Regions from separate parts of the Lysinibacillus capsici genome, predicted to be linked through region 1. Evidence: riboswitches for the same ligand, from Rfam matches in the RefSeq annotation. Region 1 holds a riboswitch; each other region holds the start of a gene.
What was found. Region 1 has a riboswitch for cobalamin ahead of LCP48_RS11265 (ABC transporter substrate-binding protein). Riboswitches for the same ligand answer to the same signal wherever they lie in the genome.
Positions count from the first base shown of each region.

Region 2: another riboswitch for cobalamin. It lies ahead of LCP48_RS21440 (hypothetical protein); the one in region 1 lies ahead of LCP48_RS11265 (ABC transporter substrate-binding protein).
Region 3: another riboswitch for cobalamin. It lies ahead of LCP48_RS12090 (glutaredoxin family protein); the one in region 1 lies ahead of LCP48_RS11265 (ABC transporter substrate-binding protein).
Region 4: another riboswitch for cobalamin. It lies ahead of cobT (nicotinate-nucleotide--dimethylbenzimidazole phosphoribosyltransferase); the one in region 1 lies ahead of LCP48_RS11265 (ABC transporter substrate-binding protein).

Region 1 covers NZ_CP084108.1:2,298,272-2,303,761, reverse strand. The annotation lists gene LCP48_RS11275 (S9 family peptidase) at 1-1,198, opposite strand, end outside; gene LCP48_RS11270 (precorrin-3B methylase) at 1,270-1,947, opposite strand; gene LCP48_RS11265 (ABC transporter substrate-binding protein) at 1,999-2,991, opposite strand; cobalamin riboswitch at 3,154-3,340, opposite strand; gene LCP48_RS11260 (elongation factor G) at 3,523-5,460, shown strand.
Region 2 covers NZ_CP084108.1:4,334,670-4,340,159, reverse strand. The annotation lists gene ytvI (sporulation integral membrane protein YtvI) at 1-431, opposite strand, end outside; gene LCP48_RS21450 (hypothetical protein) at 522-1,076, shown strand; gene LCP48_RS21445 (glutathione peroxidase) at 1,157-1,702, shown strand; cobalamin riboswitch at 1,827-2,024, shown strand; gene LCP48_RS21440 (hypothetical protein) at 2,183-2,740, shown strand; gene LCP48_RS21435 (ABC transporter substrate-binding protein) at 2,724-3,674, shown strand; gene LCP48_RS21430 (tyrosine-protein phosphatase) at 3,820-4,587, shown strand; gene LCP48_RS21425 (MATE family efflux transporter) at 4,722-5,490, shown strand, end outside.
Region 3 covers NZ_CP084108.1:2,458,745-2,464,234, reverse strand. The annotation lists gene nrdE (class 1b ribonucleoside-diphosphate reductase subunit alpha) at 1-1,347, opposite strand, end outside; gene nrdI (class Ib ribonucleoside-diphosphate reductase assembly flavoprotein NrdI) at 1,344-1,703, opposite strand; gene LCP48_RS12090 (glutaredoxin family protein) at 1,700-1,924, opposite strand; cobalamin riboswitch at 2,043-2,220, opposite strand; gene LCP48_RS12085 (hypothetical protein) at 2,581-2,862, opposite strand; gene LCP48_RS12080 (SHOCT-like domain-containing protein) at 2,872-3,258, opposite strand; gene LCP48_RS12075 (DUF2089 domain-containing protein) at 3,272-3,637, opposite strand; gene LCP48_RS12070 (Lsa family ABC-F type ribosomal protection protein) at 4,337-5,490, shown strand, end outside.
Region 4 covers NZ_CP084108.1:1,311,004-1,316,493, forward strand. The annotation lists gene LCP48_RS06135 (rhodanese-like domain-containing protein) at 1-257, shown strand, start outside; gene LCP48_RS06140 (hypothetical protein) at 295-696, opposite strand; cobalamin riboswitch at 1,131-1,306, shown strand; gene cobT (nicotinate-nucleotide--dimethylbenzimidazole phosphoribosyltransferase) at 1,399-2,454, shown strand; gene LCP48_RS06150 (trimeric intracellular cation channel family protein) at 2,551-3,156, opposite strand; gene LCP48_RS06155 (methionine gamma-lyase family protein) at 3,497-4,750, shown strand; gene LCP48_RS06160 (MerR family transcriptional regulator) at 4,905-5,282, shown strand; gene glnA (type I glutamate--ammonia ligase) at 5,338-5,490, shown strand, end outside.

The sequences.
Region 1 (5,490 bases):
TTAAAAATTCTTCATTAATGGACGTCAACTGTTCTTTGGCACCCGTTTTTAGGTTCACATAAAACAGATCGCCTGGATTGGTCGTTGTGCTAATAGCCACAATAGCCTGATCGTTTTGCGCATCAAGTGAGAAGCCATAAACATATTGATCATCATGGATAGCTGGGTAAATTTCGCCATCTACATTTCCGTAATAGATCGCCGCATTGCCGTGATCTGTGACTTGGAAGTAGAAGCTATGATTATCATTCATCCATTGAACACGTGGTGACGCTACACCTTGCAGGAAATCACCGATGACAAAATCACCGACAGGCGCATCAAATTCACTTGTTACACAGTTTAGTAGTTTTTGCTCCATGTCATAAATCCAAAGCTTCGCTTGTGTGGCATTTTCAAATTCACGTTCTCCACCTACAAAAGAAAGATAACGACTATTCGGTGACCAAGCCGTTTGGTAATATGCACCCGAACCTTCTGTTAGCTTGTGACTCTGTTTCGTTTCTAACTCCAATAAATAGATATCCACATTGAATGAGAAATCTAAATCCTCCGCTTTATCTGCTAAATACGTAAGGTATTTGCCATCTGGCGACCAAGTACCCAGATGGAAGTACTCTTTGCCTTCTGTCACTTGTTCTAGCTCTCCTGATTCCACATTGACCATGGCAATATGGGTAAACTGCTCCATATCAATAAATCCACCAGCATCCGATTTGTGTTTCATTTTCTCGATTTCTAGTGGTTTTAGTTCTTTATCCTTTTTCTTCTCATCCTCCGCTTTATCTAGGATGGTTTCATCTTTCCCTAGCACGACTGAAAAAGCAATTTTCTTGCCACATGGTGACCAGACAGGGGATGTCGCTCCATTTTTACAATGTGTCACCTGTTTTGCCTCTCCACCTGCTTTCGAAAGAACATATATTTGTGACTTACCTGTTCTCGTTGACAAAAATGCAATTTGACTACCATCTGGTGACCAAACAGGGGAACTCGTTCTATCTTCACCAAATGTCCATTGCTGTGGTGTTTTGTCCTTCAAGTTTATGTAAAACAAATTCGATATATAGTCATTTTTCTTCTCGTCCATACGAGTCTCTATATAAACTACCTCTGTCCCATCTGGTGAAAGCTGTGGATCTGCTACTGATTTTAAGTGATAAAGATCTTCTGGTTGAATCCCTTGTTTCGATGTCATGTTCTTGCTCCTTTGTATTGTAATTTTCTGTGCCTTACTACAATACTTCGACACCCTAAGTAATATCCCTGCTATTTAATTGAATTTTTTACTAGTTCCCAATATTCTGCGTACTTCGTTCTTCGATAAAATTTGTAAAAGGGCTCATTTGGGCGAGCATGCTCCTTATATAGGTTGATCAGAAGCAGTAAAAAATCTTCAATTTGTGTGACGTCTACCCTCTTAGCGAATAACGTGCCAGCCTGTGCCTTTGCTCCCATCGGTACTGCCCCTAAATAGACATCAAAGCTTTCTTGTTGGTAAACGAGTCCAATATCATCATAGACTGCATTGTAGCAAGCTGATGCACAGCCATTAATATTGACACGCACTCTTGCAGGTACCTTCATCCCCGCTAGGGCATGATAGAGCTGTTCGGTTATTGGAGCAGCATCCATTTTCTCCCCATCACAAAAATCGCAGGCCTTCATGGCTATGATTGGACCAGAGGGAGCAACATAGAGACCCGCTTCCTGTAAGGCTTGCACCGCTTCTGTGGCATCACACGTTGGTATGGACAAGAGTATACTATAGGAAGCAGAATACTTTATCGCCCCCTTTTCGCCAGCAATTTCGGCTATTTTTTGGAATTGTGCAGGGGTATAATGCTTATTAATAATGCCAGGGCTAACGGCTAGACGGGTAAACTCACCATGACGGTTCAGTGTTTCAAATGTTTGATCTGGTACATTTTTTTGAAATGCGTTCATTTTTATCGCTCCTTATAAAAAAGGAGCTAGCAAAACGCTAGCTCGAATGGATTAAAAGTTTTCAGGATAGAAGCCCGTGGCTAAAATTTCAATGGCCTCTGCCGCACGAACCCCTTCAGACGCTGCTGAAAGTGGCAGGATGACAAAGCGCTCATTTTTGACCGCTTCCATCTCCTTCAATGCTGGATCATTTTTTAAGAATTGGATCTTTTGGTCTGCCGTTGTTTCACCGTAATCAATCACGACAACTACCTCTGGGTTGCGGTCTACTGCATCTTCCTTCGATACAGTTGTCCAACCTGATTCCACATCACCAAAGATATTTTGACCACCTGCGATTGTCACAAGCTCATTCATAAAGTTTTGACCAGCTGTAAATACATCCTTTTCACCGCTATCAAACACAAGAACACGTAATTTTTCGCTATCTTTTGGTAATTTAGCTTGTACTGCCTCTACATCTTTCGTCATTTGATCAATTAAAGCTTCGCCACGATCCTCAATACGGAAAATCTTTGCGATATGGCGAATATCAGTGAAAATATCCTCTAATGTTGGCTTTGTCATGTTGGAAGCCGTATGTAAATACGTATGGATGCCTAATTCTTCAAGTTCTTCTGGTGTGCCTACCCCCTTTTCGCCAAAGCCACTTTTCCAGCCTGCATATAGGAAATCTGCCTCGGCATCAATGACTTGCTCCTTCGTTGGGTATTGATCAGAAAGCACAGGGACTTTATCGTATGCCTCTTGCAATGGCTCATAGATTTTATCATCTAAGTAAGCTGTCCCTACCATAGAATCCTCTAAGCCAAGTGCTAGCATGATTTCTGTCACATGCTGATTTAAGCTAATCGCTTTTGTTGGTGCTTCCGTATATGTTTGACTTGTGTCATTGTTTTCAATGGTTACTTCGGCTGCCGCCTCAGATGGCTCAACCTTTTCACCTTGTACTGCTGATTCCGTTTTGTCTTTTGCATTACAAGCCCCTAAAACAGCGATCAAGGCAATGATCATCATTAGCCATATACTTTTCCATTTCTTCATGTCCTTTTCTCCTTTGTTGTTAAAATATAGAAAGAAATCAGGGATTTCTTTACTACCTAGGTGGTTGGAAGGGCATAAAAAAACCCTCTTGTCGCCAAGAGAGTAGCATAGTGAAATAACGGTATATTACCTGTATCACTATCACCATCCTCGTGGTTCTTAGTCAAAAAATACATACTGGCAGGTATCCTGGCTTAGGTTCATCATCTATACGCCTTCCCATAGTTTCCCTACAGTGGCATGCTGTATAGACTCCCCATTTACAGTTGCGGGACAGCATCGGAATTGCACCGATTTCCCTTTTAAGCAAATGACAAATGCCATTTGCACCAATACGTTCTATAATGGTCAATACTATTGATAGACTAGCAGAAGAAAATTTATCGCGCAATCAGTAGGATGACACTAAAAGTATAATCATCACTATATTAGCACTATTTCGACATAAAGACGAACTATTTTACAAGAAATATAGAAGCTAGTATTCTGTTACAATAAAAAGATAGCATTCTATAGAAACGAGGATTTCTTATGTACAAAACAATTGGTGTACTTGCGCACGTGGATGCAGGGAAAACGACCTTTTCTGAGCAAGTACTTTTTCATACAAATAGTATCCAAGCCCGTGGTCGAGTTGATCATCAGGATACCTTTCTTGATAATCACGAGCTGGAGCGCAGACGAGGCATTACGATATTTGCCGAGCAGGGGCGTATGAGCATTGGCAATGATACATACACATTGATTGATACACCAGGGCATGTCGATTTCTCCCCTGAGATGGAGCGTGCCATTCGTGTGATGGATTATGCCATTATGATCATTAGCGCTGTTGAAGGGATACAAGGCCACACAGAAACAGTATGGCAACTTTTACGTCAATACCATGTCCCTACCTTCTTCTTTATCAACAAAATAGATCGTGAGGGTGCCAATGTGGAGGCTGTCATCAGCCAGCTTCGCAAAGATTGCTCACAGCATATATTGTTCATCGATGAGCCATTGCGAGCAGACTATGTATCAAATAGCATCATGGAATGGCTAGCGGAGCGCGACGAAGAATTGCTTGATGCCTTTCTGAATGAGTCATTGGAGCATGAACAGTGTCTTGCTCAATTACAGGGAATGATTAAAAATGAATGTGCCTTCCCTTGCTTTGCTGGCTCTGCCTTAAAAGATGAGGGCATTCAGGAATTTCTTGACCAGCTCCCACTGTTAACGTGTACCGATTTTGACAAGGATGCCCCGTTTGAGGGAGAGGTTTTTAAAATTCGTCATGATGGTCACCAACGTTTAACCTTTATGAAGGCGGTCAAGGGTTCATTGCATGTGCGGGATGAATTTTCATTTGGCGAAGTAACAGAAAAAGTAACCGAAATTCGCCTTTATAACGGCAGTCGCTATGAGACCGTTCAACAGATAGAGGCAGGAGAAATTTTCGCTGTCAAAGGACTGAGCCAGGCAAACATTGGGGATCGAATCGGTACAACGATGCTATCCCAGCCCTATGAGCTTGTCCCAACCTTACAGGCAAAGGTTCAATATGAGGGCGATCAGCATATCAAGGAAGTGCTCCAGTTTTTCCGTTTACTCGAAGCTGAAGAGCCGTCCTTGCGTGTGGTCTGGCAGGAAAAATTTCAGGAAATCCATGTGCATATTATGGGTGTCATTCAATTGGAGGTCCTGACAGAGGTATTCATGACGCGTTTTTCAATAGCTGTCTCCTTTGGTGAGCCGCAAATTTTATATATGGAAACCATTGCGACCCCCGTAACAGGCTATGGTCATTTCGAGCCCCTCAAGCATTATGCCGAAGTTCATTTATTAATGGAGCCAAATCCACGTGGAACAGGTAATACCTTCAGCAATGCCTGTCATGCCGATCATTTATCTGTAGGCAATCAGCGCCTTGTTGAAAAGCACCTGTTTGAGCGTGATCATCATGGGCTACTGACAGGCTTCCCTGTAACAGATATTCATTTTACACTTCTAACAGGTCGCGGGCATAATGAGCATACATCGGGGGGAGATTTCCGTGAAGCCAGTTTCCGTGCCCTACGTCAGGGGCTGGAGCAGGCACAAAATGTTCTACTTGAACCCTATTATCGCTTTAAAATGAAGGCTTCAAACGACTTTATCGGTCGTATGATGACTGATATTCAGCAAGCAGCAGGCATATTCGATGACCCGATTTTATCCGAAACGAATGTTATCCTAACAGGTCGTGCGCCTGTTGCCACTTTAATGAGCTACAGTACAACCTTTGCCGCCTATACAAATGGGAAAGGTGCACTCACACTCCAATTTGATGGCTATGATGTGTGCCATAATACAGAGGATGTGATTGCACAGATTGGCTACGATAAAAATGCAGACCCTGAGTATAGCTCCTCTAGTATCTTTTGTGCAAAGGGCAAAGGGTATACGGTTCCATGGCAAGAAGCACAGGCAGCCATGCATTGCCTGTAGGATGGGGTGATTTTGTTCGCGTGAAGGCAT
Region 2 (5,490 bases), 2.0 Mb from region 1:
AAAAAGGATTCTTCAACTTTCTTTATGAAATCCATTGTGGTTTTTTGAAGCGAAGCACTTACTTCAGGTGGAAAGTCTTCTGTGTATTTAGAAATATTTTCTTGCATATGAAGCCACATATCTGATAGCTTGGAAATATAATAGGGAGCTTGCTTAGATAGTAAAATTATTTGTGTCATTATTTGTGTAATGGATAGATAACAAATAATAGATATAACAATAACACTCACTATGTAAATAAAAGCAACTGCTATTTTCCGTGACATTTTCCATTTCCGTTTAAAGAACATGACAATTGGTTCTAAGAAAAATGCACTAATCCCAGCAAGTATTAAAGGCATGGACACTGGGATAATAAAATAGGCAGCTAGAAGTAGGGATATTATCACAATCAACCGAAAAATCAATTTCCTAGCATTAAATTTATTCATAAACTCACCTTCTTTGCGAAAAAAATTAAGTTAAGTGTACCATAAATCAAATTTTATTACGTTCTGAAACAATAAAGGTAGGGATGAATTATGGAAAAAGAGATTTTGCAACTTTTTAGTAATCTAACAGAGCATGATCGCGATATTCAATATGAATCTTACGAGGAATTAATGAAAATTATGCAGGAACCCGTAGATTGGACATATGCAGTTTGGGAACAGCTAATAAAAGCACTTACATACAATAATGGTTATTCTCGTGCACGTGCTGCACAAATTTTATGCGCTTTAGCTGCAAAAAGTGATCCAGAAGAAAGGGTCTTGGAGGATTTTTTAAAGATTTGGGCTGTGACTTACGATGAACAATCTGCTACGGCAAGGCATGCATTACAAGCAATTTGGAAAATTGGACAGGCGGGTCCAGTACAAAGAGATTTGGTTGTATCGTATCTAGCTAAAAGATTTCAAACATGTATAGATGAAAAACAGCCATCTCTTATTCGTCAGGATATTATTATGTCATTTAAAAAGCTATATGATCAAACAAATGACTCGAAATTATTAGATATTGCCCATCGTTTAATTAATGAAGAACAAGATGCTAAATATAAAAAGAAGTATAAGTCAGCCATCCGTTCAAAGTAGCGAGGTGGTGTTTTTTTGTGCAAATTCTTTGATGAACGATAGAATAGTCAACTATAATGAATGAAAAAAGGGGATTATGCATGAGCATTTATAATTATCTAGTTCGGAAGCCTAATGGCGAAATTTTATCGATGGAAACATATCGTGGAAAAACAATGTTAATTGTTAACACGGCAAACCAATGCCGATTTACATATCAATTTGAAGACTTACAGAAAATGTATGATAAATATGGAAAAGAGAATTTTGTAGTTCTTGGATTCCCTTGTGATCAATTTGGCCATCAAAATCCTGAAGATGGGGAGGAAACTAAGCATCTATGCAAGGTAAACTATGGGGTCACATTCCCGATTTTTGAGCTTGTACAGGTAAATGGAGAGGCTACACATCCACTCTTTAATTATTTAAAGCATGAAGTGGATTACCGAGAGTTTGGGAAGGCAAGTATGCAGGAGAAAATGTTGGCAGAAGCAATTGTTCAACTTGCCCCAAGCTTTTTAGATGGTCGTAATATTCGCTGGAACTTTACAAAATTTCTAGTAGATGCTAATGGTAAGACCGTCGCACGCTTTGAACCAACAGATTCACAGCTCGATATTGAAAAAGCAATTGAAACACTATTATAGTAAATTTCTTAATAATGTAAAAATTTGTTAGAGTTTTCTCTTCAAGTAGAAATAATGCTATATTTTAAAACTGTGTACAGCTATTTTTTCTGAAGCATATATGATAAACTGCTTTACAAATGAAATATTCTTGCAGAATAAAGGTGCTAATTAGCATAATCGGGAATCCGGTGAAAAACCGGAGCTGTTTCCGCAACTGTAAGTGCAGCCATTATAAAGATTTACCACTGTCTCAAAGAAGATGGGAAGGTCCTTTATAACACATTCGTTTCATGTGACGAACTGTACAAGCCAGGAGACCGACCTTTATTTGAACGTATAAAAACTTCTCGGAAGCTAGGAGGATATACGGCAAATACATAGGCTTTGTCCAGTTTGATGGCTCATTATGTTATTTTTGTCGTTCCTTTGCAAAAAGGAGCGACTTTTTTATGCCTTTCAAATATGAATTTTTCATTATAGAAAATAGGGGGGAAGCAAGTGAAAAAAGATGCCCGTTATTCTTGTTATCCATTTATGCGTGAGAAAGCTTCAACGGTCGATTTTGAAATTCGAACAGATAGCCTGACAACACATCTAGGAGTTGCATTAGCTGCGGTAAAAAAAGAGGATGTTCAAGTTGTTGCTGAGGATTTATTGCTTATGTTACCTATGGCTTATCATGTGAATGGCTCAGTACGTGGGAAATTAGCAGTAACTGAAGAGGATTTATCTTGGTTAAGTGAACGTTATGATTTTTACGTTCGCCATGTGAAGGAAGAGATTCAAAGTTTTGTTTTACCTCAAGGAACAGAGGCTGCTGCAGCCTTACATCTTTGTCGCAGTGAGGCAAAAAAATCATATCGTACTTTACACAAAGTATCAGAAGAACGAGAGGTTCCTGCTATTCTTTTCGATTACCTTGGTTTATTAGCTAATGTATGTTTTGTCATGGCTGTTTTTATGAATCAGCAAGCTGGAATAGCGGAAATACCGTTTATTAGTAAATCCTACCCAATGAAAAAGAAAAAGGAGAATAACAATGAAAAAAGTATTTAATTTCCAATGGCTATCAGTGCTCTTACTTGCACTGGTATTAGCAGGCTGTGGCACTGCTGAAGATACAAAAAATAAAGATGCTTCGCAAGATACACAACAAGCAGAGAAAACAAGCTATAAAGTGACAGATGACCGTGGAGTGGAAATAGCGTTTAATGAAGTACCAAAAACAGTTGTATCTTTACAACCAAGTAATACTGAAATTTTGTTTGCTTTAGGTGTTGGCGATAAAATTGTAGGAGCAACTGAGTACGATACTTACCCAGAGGAAGCACAAAAAATTGAACGTGTCTCTGATACTACGAATTTTAACAGTGAAAGAATTATAGCGTTAAAGCCAGATGTTGTCATTGCTTATACAATCGGTGATAAGGATGCACTAAAGCCGCTTGAGAACGCAGGAATTAAAGTATTTGTTATTCAATCTGCGACTACTTTTGATGATGTTTATGGAGATATCGAACAAATTGCTGCTGTGATGGGTGTTGCTGATAAAGGAAATAAATTAAATGAAGAGATTAAAGCGAAAATTGCTGAAGTACAAATGAAGGTGAAGGACGTAAAAACGCCGAAAAATGTTTATTTAGAGGTTAGCCCTAAGCCAGACATATATACAGCAGGCTCTAGCACTTTCCAGCAAGAAATATTAGATGCAGCTAATGTTAATAATGTTTTTTCTGACTTGAATAGCTGGGCAAAAGTGAGTGAGGAAGATGTTATTGCGAAAAATCCAGATGTTATTTTAACAACAGTAAACTATACAGAAGATCCAATAGGAGAAATTCTGGGAAGAGATGGTTGGAATACTGTGACAGCTATTCAAAACAAAGCGGTATTGTCCATTGATACAGATATCTCAAATCGACCTGGTCCGCGTATTGGTGAGGCTGTAGAATTAGTAGCGAAGGCTGTGTACCCAGAGTTATTTAAATAAGAAATGTTTTCATGCTAGCTGCGAGCCATTCAGCTAGCATTTTTTATGTGGTTTAAATTACTACCTAGCGTGAAAATTGGAATTAATGTAGTTTGTTCTTTAAAATAAAAGTAAGTATGCTTAATAATCTTAGGAGGTGTAGTGATTGGAGCAATTAGAGACAAAGGTAATTCCATTTGAAGCAGTCTATAATTTCCGAGACATGGGTGGATATAAAACAAAAGATGGGCGTAGGGTAAAGAATGGTTTATTTTACCGCTCAGCTGCTCTTGGAAAAATGACACTGGCAGATAAAGAGCTATTTGAAACGTTAGGGATTAAAACCATTTTTGATTATCGCGATAACAATGAGGCGTATCATAATCCTAATCCAGTGTTCACGTATGCTCAATATATACAAATCCCAGCGAAGGGTAATCATGCTTTTGAAATGCCTACCAATGCTGGTGGTAGAGATTTCTATAAAGTGGTAAGCCCTGAGATGTTTCGAGATTTTTATGCACAAATGCCTTTTAACAATCTTTCATTTAAAGAGTTAATGCAAACGATTCAAAACCCTGATAATCTAGGTCTTGTACATCATTGCGCAGTTGGTAAGGACCGAACGGGTATTGGAGGAGCACTTATTTTACTAGCTTTAGATGTACCTGAGGAGACCATCATGGAGGACTATTTAGATACTAATATACATTTACGTCCAATGGTAGAAAGACTGGCTCAGGCTATTCAGCATCAGTATAATGAGCAAGAACTACAGCAATTTTATGCATTAATGTCCGCCCGTGAAGACTATTTACAAGCAGCATTGGATGAGATGGATCGTCGCTATGGTTCTAAGACTGGGTTTTTAGAGCAGGAATTTGGCCTAACATTTGAAAAACGAGAGCAATTACAATCCTATTGCTTAATTTAAAAAAGGGCCCTTTCACACGATGTGAGAGGGATTTTTTATGTGGAAGCGCTGTCTTCCTATAAATCTCTTTACAGTCTGAATATTTGTGATAAGATACAATAGATTTTTAAGAAAATATAGGAGAAGTGAAAGTATTGGCAGACACAATTAAAGAGACAAATAAGTTAAGTCTATTCCATTTAACATGGCCGATCTTCTTAGAAGTTTTTCTATTTATGTTGATGGGACTAGCCGATACTTTTATGCTCAGTGCTTTATCAGATAATGCTGTATCAGGAGTAGGTGCAGCCAATCAATATATCCATATTGCCATCTTGATTCTGGAAGTAGTGGGCAATGGTGCATCTATTGTTGTTTCCCAATATTTAGGCTCCAGACGCTTTTTTGAAGCGGCCAAGATCTCGGCGTTAGCGGTCACGATGAATTTGGTCGTTGGGCTTTTAATGAGTATTTTATTTTTCTTCTTTGCGAGACATTTAATGACAATGATGAACTTGCAGGGAGAAGTCCTTCACTATGCACAAAGTTACTTAGCCATCATCGGGAGTTTTATTTTCCTACAGGCTATTATTAATGCACTAGCTGCAATTATTCGTGTACATGGTTGGACAAAACAAACTATGTACGTTTCACTTGGCATGAACATCTTACATGTTGTGCTAAATTACGGTCTTATTTTTGGGAATTTAGGTTTACCAGAGCTTGGTGTGAAAGGAGCGGCTATTTCCTCTGTCATTAGTCGCGGATTAGCCGTTCTAGTATTTTTCTGGTTGCTGTATCAGGTAATGGAAGTGCGCGTAAAGTTACAATATTATTTTGAGTATTCAAAGGAATATGTGAGGAAAATATTAAACATTGGTTTACCATCTGCGTTTGAACAGGTGCTTTATCAATTTTGCCAAA
Region 3 (5,490 bases), 160 kb from region 1:
TGCAACAGACGGTACATTTTTAATATGCGTCATTTGCGATACATTTGTTAGTAGGTGCATCGCTGTATCGACTAATGCGCCGAAATCCTTCACTTTACTTGCTGCATGGATATCGATGGAACCTAAGTTACACGATACATCTAATCCATAGTCATTTGGTTGATCCTGATCCGTAATGATACTTGTCTCTTGCACTTGCAGAATTTCTGTACATAGATTGGACATTTTGACACGTCCAATATTTTTTAAAGGATGTACCTTATTGACATTATCATCAAAGATTTCAAACGGATAGCCTGATTCAAATTGTGCTTTTTTCACCTCTGTGTAAAGCTTCCGTGCATTTAAACGTTTAATTTTACGAATTTTTGGGTTATCAAGTAGCTCGTAGTACATGTCTGAAATGGAAATCTCAGACATACGTTTACCGTATTCTTTAAAAATATCGTATGGGCTAAACAAGACGATATCCTTATCACGTTTCATCAGTTCGAAGAAAATACTAGGTATAATAATCCCTGTTGAAAGAGTTGCGAGGCGAATTTTATCGTCAGCATTTGGTTTTTTTGATGATATGAAATTTTCTATGTCTGCATGGAAAATATTTAGATAAACAACGCCTGAGCCATTTCGTTGCCCTAGCTGATTCGAATAACTGAAAGAATTTTCTAACAGTTTTGCTACTGGGATGACACCACTTGCACGATTTAATATCTCTTTAATTGGATCACCTAAAGGGCGTAAATCTGTTAAGTTGACCCCTACTCCACCACCAAGGCGTGATAGCTCTAAACAATAGCCAATATTTTCAGCAATACTGTTCATGGAGTCATCCATTGATAATTTAAAGCAGCTAACTAATTCACCACGTGCTTTCTTACCACTATTTAAAGCAGTTGGTGTTGCTGGCTGGTAGGCTTCCATCATTGCTTCGACAGAGCGTTCTGCTAGAGCCGTGTTTCCTTGAGCCAAATACAAAGCAATAATGACAATACGATCCTCATACTTTTCTAAGATCTCTTCCCCGTCACGACTTTTCATAGCATAGCTATCATAAAATTTGCTTGCGCTCATAAAGGATGGGAAGCGGAAATTATAATCATAGGCTTTCTTGTACAGCTTCTTAATAAATTCCATCTCGTACATATCGATAAATGCTTTCTCATAGTAGCCCTCATCAACTAAATAGCGAATTTTTTCCTCAATATCTATAAAATAACGCAAACGTACGTTAACATACTCTAAAAAGTAGCGGCGCGTAGCTTCGCGGTCCTTTTCTAACTCAAGTAATCCAGTTGTACTATAACGATTCAGTACGTCATTATTAAGCTTTAAATAGGTTTTCATCTCATTACCCTCGTTTCATAAAACGTTTGTATTGCTTCGTAATCCGTTTGATTACCTCGTAAATCTAATTTCCTTACTAAGGGTACATGATAGGTAGCGGCGATTTTCTCACCAGCAGCGCCAAATACATGATGGCCGAAATTACTATTGCCACTGGCAACTACTCCTTTACAAAAATCCCTGTTTTTTTCTAAGAAACGTTGTACCTTTGCTGGAATGTCACCTAAACCATCTGTGTAGGTAATTAAAAGATAGGGCTTGTTCAATCGCAATTCCTCCGAGAGCTCGATACATTCTGCCTTTAATTTGGATACAACATTTCGGACATTACCTGTACGACTCGCGTAAACAATCATAGGGCAATCAACTCAATTTGAGAAACAATTTCCTGAACATCTCCTATAAAAGTTTCATTCATCTCTAAAACAGGCACACTTAAAAAACCTGCGTCAATAATCGTTTGCTTTGCTTGTTCATCGTGATCGATGTTAACAATTTCAGCTTCAAGTCCTGCACGTTGTAGCTCAGATTTTACCCATAGGCATTTTGGACAAATTGTTTTCGTATAAAGTTTCATAGAAATCCCTCTTTTCATAAAATAAAAAAGCCTATCTCCTCTAGAGAGATAGGCTAAATGGAAACGTTAACATACCAAAAATACTGACGTTCCCATCTCTTAATCCCCGAAGAAATGATAAATTTGTTTTATAAAGGCAGGTCTCCTGGCTTTGCTTCATTCTCTGATTCCCTTCCCATGCAAATGCACAGTGGTTGCAATCATCGTCAGCTACACAGTTGCGGGGACAGCGTCGGAATTGTACCGAACTTCCCTTTTAAACTACATGTAGTAGTACCTTTGTAAAACGAACACAATATATAGTTGTTGTTCAATAGTTTTAAGTGTACCATCCTTCAAATGAAAAGTAAATCAAGATTCTAAACTTCTTTATTTTTGGATTATTCAGTATTTTTAATTATGTAGTTCCAAATAGATTACCACTAATCGCTTATACCCAAATCAAAAATCTATTTTAGACGATGTACATGTTTATCTATCAAAATGTATCTAGAATTCTGAAAGAAATGTTCTATTTTATGTACCATTGAAAAATAGTAGCTTCTATCATAAATCCTGAAATAATGATCATCTCTTACCCATTTCAAATGATGCTCATTAAATTAATAAAGAGCATGCTTTTATCATAACATGCTCTTACCATTCTATCATTGAGATTATAGTCTAATCTTAACCTCAGTCCCGTCCTGAGCTTTGACATCGACTAGCACGACTCCCTTATAATTTTGTAGTTCCTTGATAATCGGCTTTAGCATTTCTTTATCGATGATCGGAAAGGTAAAGTCTATGTTCTTTCGATCGAAGTATGCCTTTGTCCACTTATTGGCTTGTAGCTGAATCCATTTGGAAGTTAATATGGAGAGGACAATGGTTAGCACAATATAGGGAACTGGGACTGTAAAGCGAACATCTTTTGCTTTCACTTTTACATGCATCATTCGTTGCCTCTACTCAATGAAGACTGCAACGGAATCCCCGTTTGCTGATTTTATATCTACAATTTGTCCGTCTAATTCATTTTCGATTGCTTCAAGTAGAAGATTGATGTCGATATCTTTTACGTATTTTTCTGATTGTGGAATACTCGCAGCGATGCTGTGTCCTGCCATCAATACGGCTTTGACAAGTTTAATCGGCAAGTTTACCGTAACATTATCATTTTCGGTGGATACAACACGAACCTTTAATGTTTTTTCTAAATACTTTGTTTTTTCCACAAATTTGTTCTCAGAGTCTTCTTTCTGTTGTAGCACTTGAATCAGCTCTGATCCTTTATCCGCATCAATTTTTCCCTCTTGAATCATGGTTAACACTTTTGTGATTTCCTCTTTCATGGTCCGTTCCTCCCTATTCGTCTTTTAAGAGCTTTATGGCTTCATCCGTTGTGATTTCGCCATTTTCCAGCATGCTTACAATTTTTTTCTCGTCTACTTCATTTTTCTTCTTTTGAGCATAGCCAAGGGATGAAATAATGTCGTTTAGCTTGCCTCGAACTGTTGGATACGAAACACCCAGTTCCTTTTCAACCTCTTTAATGTTTCCTCTGCAGGTTAAAAACACTTCCACAAAATGAAGCTGATCCTGTGATAAGGATGCTAGCTTCGACAATTCAAATTCATTTTCAATGGTCGTGTGACAATGAGAACACTGTAACTTCGTAATTTTTAATGTTTTACTGCAGACAGGGCAATTTGTGATTACTTGATAAGCCATAGTGAACTCCTTCCTTTAAGTTAAGTTGATTATATAACAAAGAAATTAAATATGTAAATAATAAAAATTGATTTTTTTAATTATAAAATAAATAAAATTAATTATTGAATTAAAAATATTAATTAATCATTGCTGTATTGCTTGTCGTAAGCAATCATAGCACAGTCAACTTTACTCTATGTATGTGTTTTCTATTTCTACTGGTAGCTAGCGACATCAGTTAGATCATGACAGTTTAGAATTGAAAATAAGGTTACATTGTATTCTGTAAAAAAATTTGTTACTATAAAAAGACAATTATGAGAGGACTGATGAATGGACAATGAAGAACTAAACTATATTTTTATTTGAATTGAATGATTTCAAACACAAAATATAGGGTTAGTTTATCCATTTTTAACAATCAGTTTGCATTTTATTTGTCATGACACAAATGGCAAATCGTATTTATTTAGTGAAAGACTAATCCTTCCAATGCACAAGTGGAGGGATTTTTTCTTGCTTTCATAGTTGATTTTGCACCTTTCATTTACCCATAAAGGAGAGGAAAAATATGAGCGATTCAGAAACTATTGTGACGCATGTAACACTCCGTATAAGTCGTTAATATCCATCTGCTTATACGGAGAAATCAACCATAGATGGATAGACCGACTTTGTATGAAAAGTAAACTGTTGTAATACAAAGGAGGAATTATCATGTCCATGATACAAGTACAAAACTTAAACTTTTCTTATCCAAGTAGCTTTGACAATATTTTTAAGAATGTCAACTTTCAAATCGACACGGATTGGAAACTTGGATTTATCGGTAGAAACGGCCGAGGTAAAACAACATTCTTTCAGTTGTTATTAGGAAATTATGAGTATAGCGGAAAAATCATCTCTTCTGTAGACTTCACTTATTTCCCCTATCCAGTTTCTGATCCAAATAAATATACCCACGAAATATTTGAGGAAATTTGTCCTCAGGCAGAGGATTGGGAATGTCTACGTGAAATAGCTTACCTACATGTAGATGCGGAGGTCATGTATCGTCCTTTTAAAACATTATCCAATGGCGAGCAAACAAAGGTGCTGCTTGCTGCGTTGTTTTTGACAGAGGGTCAATTTTTATTAATTGATGAACCAACCAATCACCTAGACACGGATGCACGAAAGACGGTTTCCGATTATCTTCGCAGGAAAAAAGGATTTATTTTAATTTCACATGACAGAAGCTTTTTAGATGGCTGTGTTGACCATATCCTATCGATTAATAGAGCCAATATTGACGTTCAAAGTGGAAATTATTCTTCTTGGAAGTTAAATTTTGATCGTCAGCAGGAACACGAAGAAGTAACCAATCAACGACTGCAAAAAGATATCGACCGATTAAAACAATCCTCAAAGCGTTCGTCAGGTTGGTCTAATCAAGTGGAAGCCTCCAAAAATGGCACAACCAATTCAGGTTCAAAGCTGGACAAAGGCTTTGTCGGGCATAAAGCAGCTAAAATGATGAAACGAGCAAAGAATTTGGAATCCAGACAACAAAGAGCTATTGAGGAAAAATCAAAGCTGCTAAAAAATGTGGAAAAAACTGAGTCATTGAAAGTAGAGCCATTGGCATATCCATCAAAAGAAATGGTTGTTGTCACGGATGTATCGATTCGGTACGATGACCATATCGTGAATAAGCCTATTAGCTTCAAAGTGGCACAAGGGGATCGAGTTGTTTTAGATGGCAAAAATGGAAGCGGAAAAAGTAGTATGTTAAAACTTATTCTAGGTAAACCCATCCAACATACAGGCTCGATAAAGTTAGCTTCAGGTCTAGTCATTTCCTATGTTCAGCAGGATACATCCCATTTAAA
Region 4 (5,490 bases), 990 kb from region 1:
ATGAGGACCTATATATTATCGATGTTCGTGAAGAGGATGAAGTAGCACATGGCATGATCCCAGGTGCTCAACATATTGCACTCGGAACTATCCCTGAACGTTTAGAGGATTTAGATGTAGAAAAGCCATATATTATTGTATGTAAGGCTGGAGCTCGTTCTGCCAATGCATGTGCTTACTTAGAGGCACAAGGATTTGATGTAACAAACCTTGAAGGCGGCATGCTGGCTTATGATGGAGAATTAGAATTTAAATAAACCATGGAAAAAGAAAGAGTGTATACTCTTTCTTTTTTCATGGTTTATTTTTCAGGGCGTCCATGATAAAATTAAAATTTTCTTCAAAGTTTTTGTAGATATTAACGTTTTTTTGTCCCTGCACTTTTGAAGCATAACTAGCAAAGTTTAGACCAGCTCCATAAATTTGTAGTGCTCCATTCGCCAAATCCCCCTTTTGGAGAAGCTCAATGCCATCTTTCAAGAAATTTTGGCTCTCCTCCAAATGACATTCCGTCAAGTATTTATCACCACTATGAAATAACTTTAAATTTTCCAGTATTTTATTTGCTGTCTCTTCACTGATCGAAGCGTCGACATTGATTAACAACTGATTAATCGGTTTTACGAGTTGGGCATAGAGGCTATCGTGTGTTTCACAGGTTTCAGCAATAGCATTTCTTAATTCTTCTGCATTCATTATATCTTCCCCTAACTTTTTAACGTTTTATTACTTTTGATACTTACCCAATCTTCAATCAATTCAATACTGAAGTTTCAGAAATAATTTATGTTTACATTGAACAGATTATAAGGGCTTTTCAATTTTATGTTTAACATTTCTTAGAGAACTGGAAAAATACAAGTTTTGGAAGGTGGAAATGGAGTTAATTTGTGATTTATTTGTTAGGACAATTGATGTAGCCGATAGTTTTTGTAACAAGCCGAGTTTTAGGCATAGAGAATTCTAAAAAGCACTAATTAAGGAAGACTTGGAATCCAAGTGAAGGATTCCTTTATTGTTATAAGCTCTTGATAAGCTCCTAAATTGTTTGAATAGCTGGTTGTACTAAGTTAACACTCAAAAAAATTTTTCCTCTTGACAATAAAAAAGTTGTAAAGTAGATTTATCATAATTACATAAAAGCAATAGGTGCCCATTAGGGAGAATAGGGAATAAAGTGAAAAGCTTTAGCGGACCCGCCACTGTATAAGGGAATTTCATAGTGTATGCCACTAGCAAATTGCTGGGAAGGTACTATGAGGTGTTGAACTTGAGCCAGGAGACCTGCCTACATGCTTTAGAAGATATAGATGATGGAAAAGTCTGTAGTTTATTTGTCATGACAATAAACTACAGACTTTTTATTTTGTCTTAATGAGAACGAGAGGAGAAATAATCATGCAATTATTACAAGACACGATTCAAAACATTCCAGGGGTTGATATGAAAAGTATGGAACAAGCCAGAAAGCGGATTGATGCGCTTTGTAAGCCCCCGGGTAGCTTGGGTAAACTAGAATCAATTGCCGTACAGCTCTCTGGTATAACCGGACAATTATATCCGACAGTCGACAAAAAAGTGATGATTGTCTGTGCTGCAGATCATGGTGTTTGCGAGGAAGGTGTAACCACGAATCCACAAGATGTTACGCTCTTTCAAACATTAAATTTTCCTAAGGGTGGTACAGGCGTTTGTGCGATTGCGGGCATTACCAATGCAAAGGTGGTCACAGTAGATGTTGGGGTAAAAGAAGATATTCCACTTGATGCAGGAGTCCTTATTCATAAAATTAAATATGGTACCGATAACATGGCACAAGGTCCAGCTATGTCCAAACAAGAAGCCATTCAATCGATAGAAGTAGGAATCCGTGTGGCCACTGAGGAAATCATAAAAGGTGCTGATGTACTTGGGACTGGAGAAATGGGCATCGGCAATACAACACCAAGTGCTGCAATATTAGCAGTTTTGACGGGATACGACCCTATCGAAGTAACGGGGTTTGGTGCAGGAGTAGGCCAAGGAGGCATTGCCTATAAAGCAGCAGTTATTGAAAAAGCAATTACCTTAAATAAGCCTAATCCAAATGATGTTATTGATGTTCTGGCTAAGGTTGGAGGATTAGAGATAGGGGCGATGACAGGTATTATTCTTGGCGCTGCTGCCCATCGTAAACCCGTTGTCATTGATGGATTTATTTCGACTATAGCTGCCCTCATTGCTTATAAGCTCGAACCAAAAGTAATTGATTATATTATTCCTTCCCATGCTTCAGAGGAGCCAGGGGCAAAAATTGCCGCTGCGTTACTAGGCATTGAACCGATGTTGCATATGAATATGCGTTTAGGCGAAGGTTCTGGAGCAGCCTTAGCCTTTCCTATTTTAGATGCAGCTTGCTCGATGATGAAAAACATGGTGACTTTAGAAGAATCCATGCAGTTGTTAAAAAGGTAAGTTAAATGTCTTTTTTTAATCATATAAGGAATGAAACATTAGCTAAAACAATAAAACAGCCAATGACTTAATTTTTGGTCATTGGCTGAATGGTGTTTATGCTCGATTTAATTTACGTAATGGCAAGCGCCACTTCATCATATAGGAAAGAATACGTAAAGCTGTAATCACTGCGAATAAAATATAAAGGAAAATGTCCCCTGTAAAAACCTCGAAGCCGATTAACAGTCCAGCAAGAGCTGCCCAAACGCCATAAACTTCATCACGGAGAACTAATGGTTTTCTTCTAGCTAATAAATCTCGTACAATACCACCACCTGAACCTGTCAAAACAGCAGCTACAATGACTGCGCTCACTGGCATATCAAGCTTGACAGCATAGAGTGCGCCTTGAATAGCAAATGCTGATAAGCCAATCGCATCTGTGAAGTTACCCCAACGATGCCAATGTTGAATCAGATGATGTGGAAAAATAAAGAATATCGTAATCGCAGCAAGCGCTATTTGAAACATCATATCCTGTCCCCAAAGTGTTGTGACAGGTAGTCCAATGAGTAAATTTCGAATAGCTCCTCCACCAAAAGCAGTCACAATACCAAGTATATATACACCGAATAAATCGTATTCTTCTTCCATGGCAATAATTGCCCCAGAAATAGCAAAGGCAATTGTTCCTATGATACTAAAAACCTCCCAAGCCATCCCGTTCACCCCTTCTATCAATAAATAAACTTTTTAAAAGTTAAAAGACGTTTTACGTAACAGAATCTATGAATTTAATAGCCAAAATCGGTCATTAAATACGCTTCTTGAATTGAGTCCGCACATTAGCTTAGCGTAAAATCCTCTTAGAAACAATAGGCAAGTTTTACAGGTGCACATACAAATTGATAAAATGTGATTAAAATAAAGAAAAACATTCGTCAAATGCGTTCATATACCAGTAGTTGGTTAGGGAATTCTAGAGTGATTGAAGTCAATTTAGATAGTCAATAAATCTTACTGATTGAAATGCGAGACATTGTGAAATGGAGAAGAAAGAATGACGTTTACATCAAATTTATCAACAGAAACGCTATCGTTAGTGGCAAAAGTAGAGGAGCAAGTTCGGTCTTATCATGCCAATGTAGAAGAAATGGCGTTCTACAATCAGCAGAAGGTGCTAGCAGCTTTCAGAAAGCATCAAGTAAGTGATTATCATTTACACCCATCAAACGGCTATGGCTATGATGATGAGGGGCGCGATAATCTAGAGCGTGTTTATGCGGAGGTATTTGGTGCAGAGGCAGCCATAGTCCGACCACAAATTATTTCAGGCACACATGCAATCACGCTTAGTCTATTCGGTGTTTTGCGTCCTGGTGATGAGCTGCTTTATATTTCTGGTCAGCCATATGATACATTGCAATCCATTGTCGATGGTGGTGATAAAGATACAGGTTCACTGAAAGATTATAAAATCGGTTATCGACATGTGGATTTACTAGATAATCAGGTTATTGATTGGGCAGGTGTAGAAGAGGCCATTACAGCACAAACCAAAATGATTGCGATTCAGCGTTCAAAAGGCTATGCCACACGTCCATCCTTTACAATTGAAGAAATTGCAGAAATGTGTGTAAAGGTACGTAAATTAGCTCCGAAAGCTATTATTTTTGTAGATAACTGCTATGGCGAGTTTGTAGAGGCCCAGGAACCTACAGAGGTTGGGGCTGACTTAATGGCAGGCTCGCTCATTAAAAATCCAGGTGGAGGCTTGGCTAAAATTGGTGGCTATATTGCTGGCCGAGCAGATTTAGTGGAGAAATGTGCCTATCGTATGACATCTCCAGGTATTGGAGCAGAAGCGGGGGCCACATTAAATACACTAGGTGATTTTTATCAAGGGTTTTTCCTAGCACCACATGTTGTATCGCAAGCACTAAAAGGGGCAATATTTACAGCTGCAATGCTTGAGGAAATCGGCATGAGCACTTCTCCGAGCTATCACGCGAAGCGTACAGATTTAATTCAATCAGTATCGTTCCAAACGGCTCAGCAAATGATTGATTTTTGTCGTGAAATACAAGCGAACTCACCGATAAATGCCCATTATGCTCCTGAACCAGCCTATATGCCAGGCTATGAAGATGATGTCATTATGGCAGCTGGAACATTTATTCAGGGGTCCAGCATTGAGCTAACAGCGGATGGCCCAATACGACCTCCATATACAGCATTTATCCAGGGGGGACTAACATATGAACACGTTAAATTTGCTATTTGCAGTGCGGTTCAAGCCATTCAAAAAGCATAACAAGACAATAGATAAAGCCTAAATATGAATAGTTTTTTACAATTTTTAATCGAATTGAAAAAAATAGTGCCAACCATGTTAGATAACCTTACATGGTTGGTTGACAGTAAAAAAATTTCATTATATGATAAGCGGGTATTGGAGGAGGACTTAAATGAGTCGTGAAATTAGACGAACTATGCCGTTATTATCGATGAGTATCGTGATGCAATTAACAGAGCTTTCGGCAAGACAAATTCGTTATTATGAAGAACACCATTTAATTGAGCCGCACCGAACAGAAGGCAATCGACGTATGTTTTCACTAAATGACGTCGACACATTGCTTGAGGTTAAAGATTACTTAGAACAGGGTATGAATATGGCGAAGATTAAAAAAATATTTGCTAAAAAGCAAAATCCTGTTGCAACAACTGATGAGCAAGATTTAAGTGATTCAGAATTACGCCAAATTATGCGCGAAGAAATGCGTCAAGCACAGCGCATGCAAAAATCGTCCATCCGAAGAGGGGATTTATCTCGATTCTATTAATAAATAGGGTAGGGTAAACATAAAAGCTAGACAAATTATAGGAGTGTGGAAAACTGTGGGTAAATACACAAAAGAGGACATTAAACGTCTCATCGAAGAAAAAAACGTAAGCTTTATTCGTTTACAATTTACGGATATTCTTGGCACTATCAAGAATGTTGAGATTCCTGTAAGTCAATTAGACAAAGCACTTGAAAATAAAATGATG